DNA from 2 places in the Microbacterium gilvum genome. Region 1 is predicted to be linked to the other one. Evidence: riboswitches for the same ligand, from Rfam matches in the RefSeq annotation. Region 1 holds a riboswitch; the other holds the start of a gene.

Region 1 (7,477 bases):
GTGAACGCGCGCGGATCGACGCGATGGTCGTCGGGTGCCGTGTAGGCGCACGCGATGCCGGGTGCCAGCAGGGGTTCGACCCGACGGGCCGCGTGCACGGCCATCCGCTCGGCGCGCAAAGGCGCGGCCGCCGGCGACGCGAGCAGCGCCGACAGGCGTGCGCGGTCGGCGGCATCGACCCCGACGAGCAGCGTCGCGTGCCGCTCGTACCCGCACGCCGCGGCCCCGCCGGGCTGCGCGTCGACGAAGGCGGGATACCGCCGGGCGGCCTCGATCAGCAACGGCAGGGTGGCCGGCTCGCTCGGCTCGAACTCGCCCACGGGGCTCAGCATGCCGGCAGCGGCATACGTCGCGCCGGTGCCCGGATCCGGGTCGACGAGCCGCACGGAGCGCCCGGAGCGGACGCACTCCGTCGCGATGGCGGTGCCGACGACGCCCGCGCCGACGACGATCACGTCGACGACCGAGCCGGCATCGTCCGCCCTCGCGTCCTCCCCCCAGGCGCCAGCCCGGGAATCAGCCGCGCACACGGAGTCAGCCGCGCACACGGGGCTCGGCGAGGTACACCGTCGACCCGGCCGCCGCGAACTCCTGAGACTTGCGGCGCATCGCGGCGATCGCCTGCTGCTCCTCCGCTCCTCCGAAGCGATCGCGGATGTCCTGCGAGATGCGCATGGAGCAGAACTTCGGACCGCACATGGAGCAGAAGTGCGCGGTCTTCGCGGGCTCCGCGGGGAGCGTCTCGTCGTGGAACTCCTCCGCCGTGTCGGGGTCGAGCGACAGCGCGAACTGATCGCGCCAGCGGAACTCGAATCGCGCCTTCGAGAGCGCGTCGTCGCGCTCGTGCGCGCCCGGGTGGCCCTTCGCGAGGTCGGCGGCGTGTGCGGCGATCTTGTAGGTGATGACGCCCGTCTTCACGTCGTTGCGGTCGGGCAGGCCGAGGTGCTCCTTGGGCGTGACGTAGCAGAGCATCGCCGTCCCCCACCGCGCGATCTCGGTCGCTCCGATGGCCGACGTGATGTGGTCGTATCCGGGGGCGACGTCGGTCACGAGAGGGCCGAGCGTGTAGAACGGCGCGCCGGAGCAGAGCTCCTGCTGCCGCTCCACGTTCTCGCGTACGAGGTGCAGCGGCACGTGGCCCGGGCCCTCCACCATCACCTGCACATCGTGCTCCCACGCGCGGTGCGTGAGCTCGGCGAGCGTGTCGAGCTCTGCGAACTGCGCTGCGTCGTTGGCGTCGGCGGTCGAGCCGGGCCGCAGCCCGTCGCCCAGGGAGAACGCGACGTCGTAGCGGGCGAAGATCTCGCACAGCTCGTCGAAGTGCGTGTAGAGGAAGTTCTCCTCGTGGTGTGCGAGACACCACCCGGCCATGATCGAGCCGCCGCGCGAGACGATGCCCGTGACGCGATCGGCCGTGAGCGGCACGTAGCGCAGCAGGACGCCGGCGTGGATCGTCATGTAGTCGACGCCCTGTTCGCACTGCTCGATCACGGTGTCGCGGAAGACCTCCCAGGTGAGCCGGTGCGCCTGCCCGTCGACCTTCTCGAGCGCCTGGTAGATCGGCACGGTGCCGATGGGGACGGGAGCGTTGCGGATGATCCACTCGCGCGTCGTGTGGATGTCGTCGCCCGTCGACAGGTCCATGACGGTGTCGGCGCCCCACGTCGTCGCCCAGGAGAGCTTCTCGACCTCCTCCGCGATCGAGCTCGTGACCGCGGAGTTGCCGATGTTGGCGTTGATCTTCACGAGGAACGCACGGCCGATGATCATCGGCTCGGCCTCGGGATGGTTGACGTTGAGCGGGATGATCGCGCGCCCCGCCGCGAGCTCCGAGCGCACGAGCTCGACGTCGCATCCCTCCCGCAGGGCGACGAAGCGCATCTCGTCGGTGACGATCCCGCGGCGCGCGTAGTGCATCTGGGTCACGGTGCGCCCGGGGAGTGCGCGACGGGGCCGGTGCGCGTCGCCTCGCCATTCCTCGGACGCCGATCCCCTGCGCGCGGCCGATCGGCCGTCGTCCTGCAGATCGCGAGGGCGTCCGTCGTACGTCTCGGTGTCGCCACGCCGCGCGATCCACCGCTCGCGCAGGCGCGGGATGCCGCGGACCGGGTCGCCCCCGGGTCCCTGCGTCCGGTAGGCCGTGAACGGTGCGTTGACCTGGCCGTTCGGGGACGGCCCGAGGGCGATGCGGGTGACTGGCACCCGGATCCCGTGCTCGTCGTCGTGCAGATACGCGAGCGAGTGCGTCGCTTCCAGGGTGCGCAAAAGAGCTGCTCCTACTTCCTACGCCGGCATGACCCGTACAGGTTCGACGGTCGCGGGCAGCGTCAGCCCGTTCTCAGCCCCTGCTGGGACTCCCGTGTGGACCGGATCAGAGTAGCAGGGGCGCGATCGGGCGCAAGTCGGACGCCGGAAGCGGATCAGAGGGCGTCGAGGAGGGTGCGCAACCGCGCATATTCCGCCTCGGGAATTGAGTAGCCGTGCTCAGGTGCGGGGTATCCGGACGACCGGACATCGTCCGCGTAGGCGGCGACGCCCGCGATCATCCGCTCTCGGAGATCGTCGTAGCGCTTGACGAAGCGGGCGGCGCGCCCTCCATATATTCCGAGAAGATCATGGAAGACGAGCACCTGCCCGTCGACCGCGGGCCCTGCGCCGATGCCGATGACCGGCACGTGCACGCGCGGCATGATCGCCGCGGCGACGTCGCTCGGGATCGCCTCGAAGACGATCGAGAAGCAGCCGGCCTCCTGCAGCGCGAGCGCGCTCTCGCACACGGCCAGCGCCTCCTCCGCCGTGCGTCCCTGGGCACGGTAGCCGCCGAGCGCCGTGGCCGTCTGCGGGGTCAGCCCGACGTGGCCCATGACGGGGACGCCCGCACGCACGATGGCGCGCGCCCTGTCGACCGAGCTGCCGCCGCGCTCTATCTTGACGGCGTCGCATCCGGTCTCCTTCACGAACCGCAACGCCGTCGCCACGGCCGCCTCGTCGGAGCCCTCGTACGACCCGAACGGCAGGTCGACGACCAGCAGCGGCCCGTCGAGCCCCCGGCGGACGGCACGCGCGAGCATGATCATCTCGTCGACCGTCACGGGCACCGTGCTGTCGTAGCCGAGCACCGTCATCGCCGCGGAGTCGCCCACGAGCACGACGTCGACGCCTGCGGCGTCTGCGACCTGGGCGCTCGGATGGTCGTAGGCCGTGACCATGACGATCGGCTCGCCGTCGGCCTTCTTCGCCGTGAGGTCGCCGATGCCCGTGCGGCGGCGCGCCTGATCGGGGCGCGCGCTCACACCGCCTCCGTGAGCAGACGCGCGACGGCGTCGTCCACGGCGATGATGCCGTTGCCGCGGTCGACGTGGACGACGACGGGCTCGTAGACCTCGAGGTCGGCCTCGTCGTACTCGCCGTACGAGATGACGATGATCGTGTCACCCGTGTGGACGAGCCGCGCGGCGGCGCCGTTGACCTGCATGACACCGGAGCCGCGCTCCCCCGCGATCGTGTAGGTCTCGAAGCGGGCGCCGTTGTCGACGTCGACGACGTGCACCTGCTCGTGCTCGAGGATGTCGGCCGCTTCGAGCAGGTCGGGGTCGACCGTGATGGAGCCGACGTAGTGCAGATCGCTGGCCGTGATGGTGGCGCGGTGGATCTTGGACTTCAGCATGGTGCGGCGCATCATGCGCCTCCCCTCAGGATGCGGTTGTCGATGAGGCGCGCGGCGCCGACCCGGGCGGCGACGGCGAGCAGCGCGTCGCCCTCGAGGGCGTCGAGCGGGCGCAGGTCGACGGCATCGCGCAGCTCGAGGTACTCGGGCACGATCCCCGCGTCGCCGAGCACGGCGAGGGCCGTCGCGATGAGCGCGCCTGCATCCCGCTCGCCGCGTCGTGCGGCGTCGTCCGCCGCTGCGAGCGCGCGGCTCAGCGCCGTGGCCCGCGCGCGCGACTCGGCGTCGAGGTAGACGTTCCGCGAGCTGAGGGCGAGCCCGTCGTCCTCCCGCACGATGGGGCACGCCTCGATGCGCACGGGGATGTCGAGGTCGCGCACGAGGCGCCGCACCACGAGCACCTGCTGGGCGTCCTTCTGCCCGAAGTACGCCGTGTCGGGTGCGACGATGCCGAAGAGCTTCGCGACGACGGTCGCGACGCCGTCGAAGTGGTGCGGCCCGCGTGAGGCGCCGCACAGCACATCGGTGATGCCCTCCACATGGATGGTCGTGGCGAAGCCGTCGGGATACACCTCCGCGACGGGCGGTGCGAAGAGCACGTCGACGCCCTCGGCCTCCGCGAGCGCGGCGTCTCGGGCCTCGTCGCGGGGGTACGCGCCGAGGTCCTCGTTCGCGCCGAACTGCGTCGGGTTGACGAAGAGCGAGACGACGACGAAGCCGTCGACCGCGCGCGCACGGCGCATGAGCGACAGATGCCCTTCATGGAATGCCCCCATCGTGGGCACGAGGCCGATGCTGCGGCCGTCCTCCCTGGCGCGGGCGACGGCATCCCTCACCTCCGCAATCGTGCGCAGGATGATCATGCGACGTCCTTCCTCTGGGACAGATCGGCTGTGCGCGCGCACAGCTCGTCGAAGAGCGGCAGCAGCTCGGGGACCTCGGCCACGGCCTGGCGCTGACGTGCGACGGTATCGGAGTCGCCCCGCGCGACGGGGCCCGTGAGCGCCGCGGCGGGGCCGAGCGCCGCCCAGTTCTCGATCGTCTGCCGGACGAGCGGGGCGAGCATCGCGCGCGCCGTGGGGGCGTCGATCCCGGAGGAGACGGCGACGCGCTCGGCCGTGTCCTGCAGCGTGACGAGGAAGTTCGAGGCGATGGACGCTGCCGCGTGGTACCCGGCGCGCCGTGCGTCGTCGATCGCGACGGGTCGCGCCCCGAGGAGCTCCGCGATGCGCGCGGCGACGGCGAGGGCGTCGTCGTCGCGGCCGGCGACAGCGCAGGCGATGCCGTGGAACACCGAGGGCTCCTCGGAGCCCGTGAAGGTCTGCAGCGGATGCACGCCGAGGTCGACGTCGTCGAGCGGCGTCGCTCCCGAGGTGTGGCCGATGAGACCGCGGTGCCCGCTCAGGTTCCGGGCGGCGGAGGCGATCGCGCTGTCCGGAACGCACAGCAGCACGACGTCCGCGTCGCCGACCGGCTCGCCGCGCCCGGTCGGGCCGAGCACCTCGATCCCCGCTTCGCGGAGCGCGCGCGCGAGGACGACACCGAGGCGTCCGCGGCCGACGACGGCGACGGACGCGGGGGGATGGGCGGGGGCGCGGAGGGTGCTCATGGCGGGGGTGCGCGGTCGAGCGCGTCATGAGTATCCGCCTTCCGGACATCGTCGGCAAAATCAGGTGCCAATGTGCACGCCATCGGGGGCGCCTGATTGTGCGTTTCATCCGAGTTCGACGAACCGAATTGATCATTCTGATTTCGTCATCACCTGTCGACGCGGGTGACGTGAGACCCTCGGAGGGTGACTGCCGATGCCCTCCTCGCCTCCGCTCATGACGCCGTCGCGACGGCGGGCGCGTCGTCCCCCGATCACGCCGACTTCGTCGCGGCGCTCGCCGAGCACGGCCGGGCCGCCCTCGAACGCGGCGGCCCCCCGAGCCACCTGACCGCGAGCCTCTTCCTCTTCGACCGCGACGCCTCGCACATCCTGCTCTGCCTGCACGGCAAGGGACGCTTCTGGGTGCAGCCGGGCGGCCACCTCGAGGCGGGTGACGCGTCGATCGCCGGCGCCGCCCTGCGGGAGCTCGCCGAGGAGACCGGAATCGGGGACGACCTCGTCGACGACCTGAGGGTGGTCGATCTCGACCACCACGCGCTGAGCGCCCGCTTCGGCCGCTGCGCCTCGCACCTCGACGTGGGCCTGGCCGGGACGATCTCCCGCGAGGGTGCGGAGCTGCGGATCAGCGACGAGTCCGACGACCTGCGCTGGTGGCGACTCGATGCGCTCCCGTCGCCGCTTCCCCGCGCGTTCGAGGAGCGGCTCGCGCGCGTGCGCGCGGCGTACCGGCCCCGGGGCTGACGCCGCCGCCCGTCGACGACGACCCCGCCATCCGGGGCCGGAGCGCGTGTCAGGCCGCGAGCGACTCCTGCAGGGCGCGGTCGGCGTCGAGCAGCACGTGCGCGGCGACCTCCAGCCCCTCGATGCGCCCGAGCTCGACGTCCTCGTGCTCGATGTTGACGCGCATGTCGGGGTCGACCTCGTGCAGCGCCCGGAGGAACTCGGTCCAGTACGCGGTGTCGTGGCCCCTCCCGAGCGCGACGAAGTCCCACGCTGCCGCCTTCGGCCACTCGTTCACCCACTCGTCGCCGCCCAGGCTCGTGCGCGGCTCGGAGGGGTCGAGGCGGCGGAACCCGTTGTCGAGCACGCCGTGCAGCTTGGCCGTCTCGGGGTTCACGCGCACATCCTTGGCGGCGGCGTGGAAGACGAGGTCGCCGAGCTCGCGCACGACGGCCACGGGATCCATCTGCTGCCAGAAGAGGTGCGACGCGTCGAGCTCGACGCCCACGTGGGTCGCGCGCGTGAGCTCGATGAGGCGGCGGACGTCGCGCGTGTTGAAGACGACGTTCTGCGGGTGCAGCTCGAGGGCGACCTTCACGCCGTGGTCGGCGGCGAGGCGGTCGGTCTCGCGCCAGAAGTCGGCCGCAACGCCCCATTGGTAGTCGAGCACGTCGAGGTGCGCCGAGTTCCAGGCGTTCACGATCCAGTTCGGGTACTTCGCCGTCGCGTCCGAGCCCGGCAGGCCCGACATCGTGACGAGCCGCGTCTGGCCGAGGCGGGCGGCGAGGCGGATGGACCGGCGGATGTCCTCGGCGTGCTTCTCGCGGATGCCGGCCTTGGCATGGAGCGGGTTGCCGTTGGCGTTGAGCCCGGCGATCTCGACGCCCGTGCCCTCGAACTGGCCGAGGAAGTCGTCCCGGGCGGCATCCGAGACGAGGATGTCGTCGAATGTCGGGATGTGGGCGGCGGGCAGGAAGCCGCCCGAGTTCAGCTCGATGCCGGTGAGGCCGAGATCGGCGACGACGCGGATGGCCTCGGGGAGGGTGCGGTCGTGGAGGATCGCGTTGTAGACGCCGAGCTTCATGCCGAGACCTCCTGACGGATCGAGACGGATGCGCCGCCGCGCGCGGCCGATTCGGCGACGGCACCGAGGAGACGCATGTTGTGGACGCCCTCGTCGAAGGAGGCGCAACGCGGCAGCGAGGTCTCCTCGGGCAACCTGGCGACCTCCTCGAGGAACGCGCGCGCTTGGTAGACGAAGCCCTCGTTCTGGCCGAAGCCGACCGTGGTCGCGTCCATCGCGAGGCCGCCGCGGATGTAGGGGTGGTCGGGGCCGAGGAGCACGCGGCGGAAGCCGCGCTGCGCGGCGGGGCCCTCGTTGAGGGTGAGGCCGATCTCGGTGGGCGTGCGGAAGTCGAAGGTCGCCGACCCCTTCTCGCCGAACACCTCGATGATGAGCGAGTTCGCGTGCCCCGAGG
Region 2 (7,477 bases), on a different contig from region 1:
CTTCTCGCCCTGGTCGACGTAGCCCGCCTCGTAGAGGACCTGCATGGGGTCCTCCTGCGTGTAGGCGTTGAAGTCGCCGATGAGGAAGACGTCGTCGGTGCCGACCTGGGCCTGGAGCCCGTCGGCGAAGTCGACGAGCGCCTCGGCCTGCGCGACGCGCGAGGCGTTCGACGCGCCCTGACCGTCGCCCTGGTCGGCGTCGGCACCCGATCCCGAGCCCTTCGACTTGAAGTGGTTCACGATCGCGAGGAACGTGTCGTCCTCGTCGCCGCCGACGGGCTGGAAGGCCTGCGCGAGCGGGTAGCGCGCGTTCGAGAACGCCGCGTCGTCGTCGATCACCGAGTCGCCGACGAGCTCGACGGCGTCCTTCTTGTAGATGAAGGCGGTGCGGATGACGTCCTCGCCGGCCGGCACGGTCTCGGGCGACGGGGCGTACGCCCACTCGTCCGTGCCGAGGTCGGCGTTGAGCGCCTCCACGAGAGCCGCCACGGCGGCGTCCCGTTCCTCGCCCGCGATCGTGGAGTTCTCGATCTCCTCGAGCGAGACGACCTCGGCCCCGAGGCCGTTGACGGCCGCGACGATCTTCGCCTGCTGGCGGAGGAGGTCCTCCTCCTCGGCGGCGCCGCGCACGGACACCGTGGAGCACGTGTTCACCGTGACGGGGTCGCCGGCGCGGTCGGCGTAGTAGGTGCAGCTCGCGCCCAGTGCCTCCGCGTCCTCGCCCGTCGTCGTGAAGTAGTTGAGGACGTTGAAGCTCGCGATCTGGATGTCGCCGCCCACATCGGCCGGGCCGTCCGTGCGGGTGTTCTCGAACGTCGCCGGCTGGACGGCTGCGGCGTTGTCGACCGTGAGCTGCTGCGTCGGCTGCAGGTTCCACAGGCTGTTGCGGTAGTCGACGACGACGGGCTGCGTGAACGTCACGGGCGCGCCGACGCGGACCGGCTCCTCGAGCGAGAGGTAGGGCAGGGGGATGCCCTTGTTCGCGGAGGAGTTGAAGTTGATCGACGCGCCGTCGTCGAGCGTGAGCGCCCGCGCGGCGTTGTCGGCGACGACGGCCGCGTAGGCGTCGACGTCGTCGGGGTTCGCCACCTCGGTCGGCGTCATGAGAGGCGTGGTGCCCGCGGCGAGGCCGATGGAGGCGTAGTAGTTCGTGTCGTACGTGTCGCTGACGGTGAAATCGCCCTGCGGGGCGAACAGCATGCCCTCGATCGACTCGCGACCGGCCTCGTCCTCCGGCCAGGCGAGCTCGGCGGGCGCGACGGTCTGCGTCGTCGTCGCGGCCGGCTCGATCACCGTGACGTTCGCCGCGGTCGGGCTGATCTCGGTGAGGCCGTTGTACTCGGACACGGGGCCGGTGACCTCGACGTAGTCGCCGATCGCGACCTTCGCCGTGGCCTGGCTGCCGTACACGAAGACGGCGTCCGACGCCGTGTGCGCGGCGAGGTCGACGGCGCCGCCCGTGCCGGGCGTCTGGATGTAGAAGCCGTTGAACCCGCCCGTGGGGTACGCCGCCGTCACGACACCGTGCGTCGTCACCGTCTGGCCCGCGAGCGGGCTCGCCTCGCCCGTGCCCTGGATGGCCGAGATCTCGACGGCCTCCGGGGCCGCCGTGGGCGTGGGCGTGGGTGTGGGCGTCGCCGTGCCCGTGGGCTCCGGCTCGGGGGAGGCCGTCGACGACTCGGGCGTGACCGTGGTCGCGTTGGCGAAGTCGGCGGAGTTGACGTCGGTGTCGACGAAGTCCGTGCGCACGAGGGAGTTCGGCACGGAGTTCGCTCCGTCGACGGCCGCTGCCGTGCCCTCGAAGGTGTTCGACGCGCCGTAGCCGAGCAGGTCGACGACGTGCTCGACGCCGACGATCGAGCCGGTCGCGAGCGTCACCGGGCTCGACGTGTCGGCGAGGAAGATCGTCCCCGTCGTGCCGGAGGGGTTGATGCTCGTGCTGGAGAGGTCGGCCTCGGGCAGCGCGGCGCCGTTGGAGCCGTTGCTTCCGAGGGCGACGAGGTAGTGGTCGCCCGCGGCGATCGACCCCGACAGGGCGAGGGTGCCGTTGGGGGCTCCCGTGCCGGACGCGCTGCGGTACTGCAGCGACCATCCGTCGAGGCTCTGCGCCGTTCCTCCGGCGTTGTAGAGCTCGATGAACTTGTGCGTGTAGGGCGCGTTCGCGCTGCCGCCCTTGAGATAGGCCTCGTTGATGAGCACGTCGGCGGGCTCGGCGGCGGCGGCGGCGACGGGCGCCAAGAGCGCTCCCGTCACCGCCGTCCCGACGAGGACGGCGACCACGCTCGTGGTGCGCTTGCGTGATGACATGACGGTATCGGTCTCCTGGTGGGGTGACGATCGCGCGGGCAGGGTGACACGCGCGGATGCGGGGAGACGCTACGGATGTCGTTTGCACGGGCCGTTTCCGATCCGTGTCCGGCAGGTGAACGGGTCAGTGAACTGGCGGCGAGAACCGGCTGTCAGAGCGCGAGCACGAAGGTCCAGGTGCCCGCCGCGACGGCCGCCGTCATCGCGGCGCCGGCGATCGCCGTGGCGAGCACGACGACGACCCCGTCGCGTGGACGGAGCCGCGAGGGGCGCGCCCAGGTGCGGCGCACGGGCGCGCCGAACCCGCGGGCCTCCATGGCGGTCGCGAGCTTCGTGCCGCGGCGGATGGCCAGCACGAAGAGGGCGAAGGTCTGCCCCGCGAGGCGCCGGAGCCGCCCCGAGTCGGCGACGCCTCGCGCGCGGCGCGCCATCCCGAGCTCCCGCCAGTCGTCGACGAGCAGGCCGACGAGCCGCAGCCCCGCGAGCGCGCCCAGCACGAATCGTGCGGGGAGGCGCAGGATCTGGGCGAGCGCGTCGGCGAGGTCTGTCGGGTCGGTCGTGGCGAAGAGGACGACCGACGGCACCGCGATCGCGAGCACGCGCAGCAGGATGGCGATGGCGAGCGAGAGGGAGCCGTCGCTCACACGGAGCAGTCCCCATTCGAGATACGTCGTGCCGCTCTGGCGGCCGTACAGGGTCGTCGCGAGGCACGCGATGAGCGCCGACGCGCCGATGGGCCACAGCCGCGCCCACAGATCGCGGGCCGAGAGCCGCGCGAACGGCAGCACGAGCAGCGTGAGGAGCAGCGAGACGCCCGCCGAGACGGGGTCGATCGACAGCAGCAGCACCACGCCGATCACGAGGGCGGCGGCGAGCTTCGCGACGGCGTTCACGCTCCCGAGCGGAGACCGCCGCGCGTCGATCGTGACGACGCTCATGCGGCGGCCCCCGCGACGGCGGGGCCGAGCACGACGACGTCGTCGGCGAGGGCGTCGACGAGCGGGCGGTCGTGCGTCACCACGACGAGCGCGGTCCCGTCGGCGCGCACGTCGTCGAGCAGGATGGCGAGCTCGCGCCATGTGCGCGCGTCCTGCCCGTAGGTGGGCTCGTCGAGCACGAGGAGGCGCGGACGCGTCACGAGCGACGCGGCGACGGTGAGCCGCCGCTTCTCGCCGCCCGAGAGGGTGAACGGGTTCTCGTCGGCGAGCGCGGTGAGTCGCAGCCGGGCGAGGAGGTCGTCGACCGTCCGCGCGGTCGTCGCAGGGTCGGACCGCAGGGCCCGCGGGCCGACCTCGAGCTCGTCGCGCACGGACGAGGCGAGCAGCTGGTGCTCCGGGGACTGGAACAGCATGCCTATGCGGGTGAGCAGCTGGCGCGACGTCCACCGCACCGGCTCCCCCCGTGCGCCCGCCGCGAGCTCGGCGGAGGCGGTCAGAGCGCCGCCGGCGGGCGCGAGCAGGCCGGCGAGCGTCGCGGCCAGCGTCGACTTGCCCGCGCCGTTGGGGCCGAGCACGGCCGTCGCCGTCCCCGAGGCCACGGCGAGGTCGATGCCGTCGGCCACGGTCCGCGCCTGCCGCGCTCCGAGCGGCCGGCGCCCGACGGCGAGCCGCTCGGCCCGCAGCAGCTCGACGCCGGAGCGTCGCGGCGGCGTCCGCGGGATCTCCGGGACGACGCCCGGCACCCAGACGCCGGCCGCCGTGAGCACGGAGCCGTGGGCGTCGAAGACGGCACCGGGCGCGCCATCGGCGATCACGCCGCCGCCCGCGCCGAGCACGACGACGCGGTCGACATGCTCGGCCCACAGCGCGACGCGGTGCTCCACGACGACGAGCGTCGAGCCGGTCGCCTCCGCGGCCGCCACGACGGCGTCCCGCACATCGACCGCGCCCTCGGGATCGAGGTTCGCGGTCGGCTCGTCGAGGAGCAGCAGGCCCGGCCGCATGGCGAGGAGGCCGGCGAGGGCGAGGCGCTGCTTCTGTCCGCCCGAGAGAGCGGTGGTCGGATGGTCGAGCGGGAGGCGGAGGCCGACGGCGTCGAGCGCCTGCGGGACGCGGCGCCAGATCTCGTCGCGCGGCACGCCGAGGTTCTCGCACGCGAACGCGACGTCGTCGCCCACGCGCGCGAGCACGACCTGGGCGTCCGGGTCCTGGAGGACGAGACCCGCGGCGCCGCGCGCCTGCGCCGCGGGGCGGCCGTCGACGAGCAGCTCGCCCGCGGCGTCGCCGTCCTCCTCGTCGCCCAGCACCCCCGCGAGGCCGCGCAGCAGCGTCGACTTGCCGGAGCCGCTGGCGCCGAGCAGCAGCACCCGCTCCCCCGGCTCGACGACGATGTCGACGTCCGACACCGCCCACCCGCTGCGGCCGGCGTGCCGCCATCCCCAGCCGCGGGCCTCGATCCGCGCGGTCACGCGGCGCTGGCGCCTCCCGCTCGACGCGCACGCAGCTCGCGGCCGGACGCGAAGCGGTCGAGGGCCCCCGTCGCGGCGAGCGCGCGCGTGATGACGAGCGACACCAGCCCCGCGAGCACGATGCCCGAGACGACGGCGGACGCCGCGTAGACGAGGCGCACCTCCACGGCGAGCGCCGCGACGCTCGAGAAGTTCGTGTCGAGCACCGCCACCGCGACGCCCGCGAGCGCACCGGACAGCAGCGCACCGAGGAGGCGCCAGTTGGCGTAGGCGAGCAGCGCGAAGCCCAGTTCGGCGCCGAGGCCCTGCACGACGCCCCAGATGAAGGTCGTGAAGCCCCACTGCGTGCCGATGAGCATCGACACGACGGCCGCGACGATCTCGGTGTAGAGGGCCGCCCCCGGCTTGCGGACGACGAGGCCGCCCAGCACGCCGGCGAACAGCCATCCGCCCGCGAGCAGCCCCGACAGGCCGGGCGTGAACGAGAGGAGGCTGTCGAGGGCGGGCCAGGCCTGGCCCCACAGCCAGAAGACGACGCCCGCCGCGACGCCGATGACGCTCGCGACGACGATGTCGACCACGCGCCACGTGTAGCGGCGGGGGGTCCTGGTTCCGGACACGGACGTGGACATTCTGTTCTCCTTCCTGCGCCGGCATGACCCGGATCAGGTTCGACGGTCGACGCGCGGCTCGCGTCCTCTCAGCCCGGCTCGGCGGACTCCCGTGTGATGTGCGGCTGATTCTACTCCTCCGCGGGGCCCCGCGCCGCTGGCTCCGAGGTGCGACGGGGTACCGTAGGCGGGTGGCAATCGACGACATCCCGGCACCCGAGGCCGGCGCGACCTCGCGTCGGTCGCGCCGGGAGCATCGCGCGGTCGCCGACGGGACGCCCGCAGCGGATGCGCCGGTCGCCGCGGACACGGCCGCCGACGCCGCGCCAGACGAGGCGGTGCCGGAGCAGACAGCGCCGGACGTGACAGCGCCGGATGAGGCGGCGCAGGTCGCAGCCGCCGAAGAGCCCGCACCCGCACCCGCACCGACCGGACCGACGCCGCTCCTCCCGTCGACCGCCGCGCTCTCGTGGGTCGATGCGGATGCCGTCGCGGACGCACCGCCCGCAGGCCCGCCCGCCGCGGCACGGCCGCGTGGGGCCGCCATCCTGCCCCTTCCGCCGCGGCGGCGCGGATGGATCGGCCCCGTCGCCGCCCTCGGCGTGCTCGCCGTCGGCTACGTCGCCGCGTGCGCGCTGTGGCCGCTGTCGAGCGTCGAGCCGAGCGTGTCGGCCCTCGCGGTCGAGACGCCGATCGGCGAGGAGTTCCCCGTCGCGTGGCCCGAGGACGGCACGTCGGCTCTCGCGGCGCAGGGCGGGCCGGGCGGCGCCATCTCGTCGGACGACGAGTCGCTGCCGATGGCGAGCATCACGAAGGTCGTCACGGCGCTCATGATCATCGAGGACCAGGGGCTCGCGGTCGGCGACGACGGCGCGACCTTCGCGTTCACGCAGGCCGACAGCGACGAGTACTGGGCGTATCTGTACGCCGACGAGTCGGCCGTCGACGTCCCCGTCGACGGCACGCTCACGCTCTACCAGATGCTGCAGGGCGTCATGCTCGGCTCCGCGAACAACTACGTCGACCGCCTCGTCGAGGAGATCTGGGGAACGCAGGAGGCGTGGCTCGCCGACGCGACCACCTGGCTGGCCGACAACGGCCTCGACGGCATCACCGTGACCGACCCGAGCGGCATCGACCCGGGCAACCTCGCGTCGGCCCGCGCGCTCATCGCCCTCGCCGAGAGGGCGGAGCAGGACCCCGTGCTCGCCGAGATCATGGCGCAGGACTCCGTGACGCTGCCGGGGGCGGGGCTCGTCGAGAACTCGAACCCGCTCATCGGCGACGAGGGCATCATCGGGCTCAAGACCGGCTCGCTGTGGTCGACGGGCACGGAGTACTTCAATCTGCTCGCCGCGAAGGACGTCACGATCGGGCAGACCACCGTCACGCTGTACTCGGCCGTGCTCGGCCAGCCCGACGAGGACAGCCGCGAGATCGTCAGCCGCACCCTGCTCGACCAGCTCGAGGAGGGCATGCAGCAGGTGACCGCCGTCGAGGCGGGCGCTGCCGTCGCGCGCATCACGACGGAATGGGGCGCGCAGAGCACGGTCGTGACGTCCTCCGACGCCGACGTCATCTCCTGGCAGGGCGTGGCCCCCGCGACCGAGGCCGACTACGAGGTCGCGATCGGAGACGACGCGGGCGACGAGGTCGGGACGCTGCTCGTGACGGGCGGCATGGACTCCGCGAGCGTCCCGCTGCAGCTGTCGGAGGCCGTCCCCGCGCCGTCGTTCCTCTGGCGCCTCACCCACCCCCTCGCGCTGCTCGGCCTCGACTGAGGTCAGGCGCCGGCGAGACCCGGGACGGGATAGCGGCGCTCGTTCCCGAACCGGTGGGCCGTGATCGACACCGCCTGCTCCCGCACGAACGGCAGCAGCTCGACGCGGCCGGCCGACGTCACGGGGCCGTCGTACACGGCGACGGCGGGCGATCCGCCGGTGGCCGCGACGACCTCGCCGACCGAGCCGCCCACCAGCCGGATGCGCCCTCCCGTCGCGGCAAGCGCCGCGCACCGGGCGGTCCATGCGTCGGCGTCGTCGACGTGCACGGGAACACCTGCGTCGCGCAGCCATCCGCCGACGGACCCCGACAGGGTCGCCGCCGCGCTGACGACGACCGGAGCGCCCGCGCGGAGGCCCGCGGCGACGAC

The links. Region 1 has a riboswitch for thiamine pyrophosphate ahead of thiC (phosphomethylpyrimidine synthase ThiC). Riboswitches for the same ligand answer to the same signal wherever they lie in the genome.
Region 2: it holds a riboswitch for thiamine pyrophosphate, as region 1 does, so the genes downstream of both, ABD998_RS15830 (ECF transporter S component) here and thiC (phosphomethylpyrimidine synthase ThiC) in region 1, are expected to answer to the same signal.

The regions. Positions count from the first base shown of each region.
Region 1 is NZ_BAABKO010000002.1:479,561-487,037, reverse strand. Features, by position in the region: gene thiO (glycine oxidase ThiO) at 1-530, opposite strand, end outside; gene thiC (phosphomethylpyrimidine synthase ThiC) at 535-2,265, opposite strand; TPP riboswitch at 2,264-2,371, opposite strand; gene panB (3-methyl-2-oxobutanoate hydroxymethyltransferase) at 2,421-3,293, opposite strand; gene panD (aspartate 1-decarboxylase) at 3,290-3,679, opposite strand; gene panC (pantoate--beta-alanine ligase) at 3,679-4,530, opposite strand; gene ABD998_RS08075 (Rossmann-like and DUF2520 domain-containing protein) at 4,527-5,276, opposite strand; gene ABD998_RS08070 (NUDIX hydrolase) at 5,463-6,020, shown strand; gene ABD998_RS08065 (sugar phosphate isomerase/epimerase family protein) at 6,070-7,083, opposite strand; gene ABD998_RS08060 (Gfo/Idh/MocA family protein) at 7,080-7,477, opposite strand, start outside.
Region 2 is NZ_BAABKO010000006.1:181,507-188,983, reverse strand. Features, by position in the region: gene ABD998_RS15845 (ExeM/NucH family extracellular endonuclease) at 1-2,307, opposite strand, end outside; gene ABD998_RS15840 (energy-coupling factor transporter transmembrane component T family protein) at 2,460-3,245, opposite strand; gene ABD998_RS15835 (ABC transporter ATP-binding protein) at 3,242-4,714, opposite strand; gene ABD998_RS15830 (ECF transporter S component) at 4,711-5,346, opposite strand; TPP riboswitch at 5,340-5,448, opposite strand; gene ABD998_RS15825 (D-alanyl-D-alanine carboxypeptidase family protein) at 5,517-7,106, shown strand; gene ABD998_RS15820 (bifunctional proline dehydrogenase/L-glutamate gamma-semialdehyde dehydrogenase) at 7,109-7,477, opposite strand, start outside.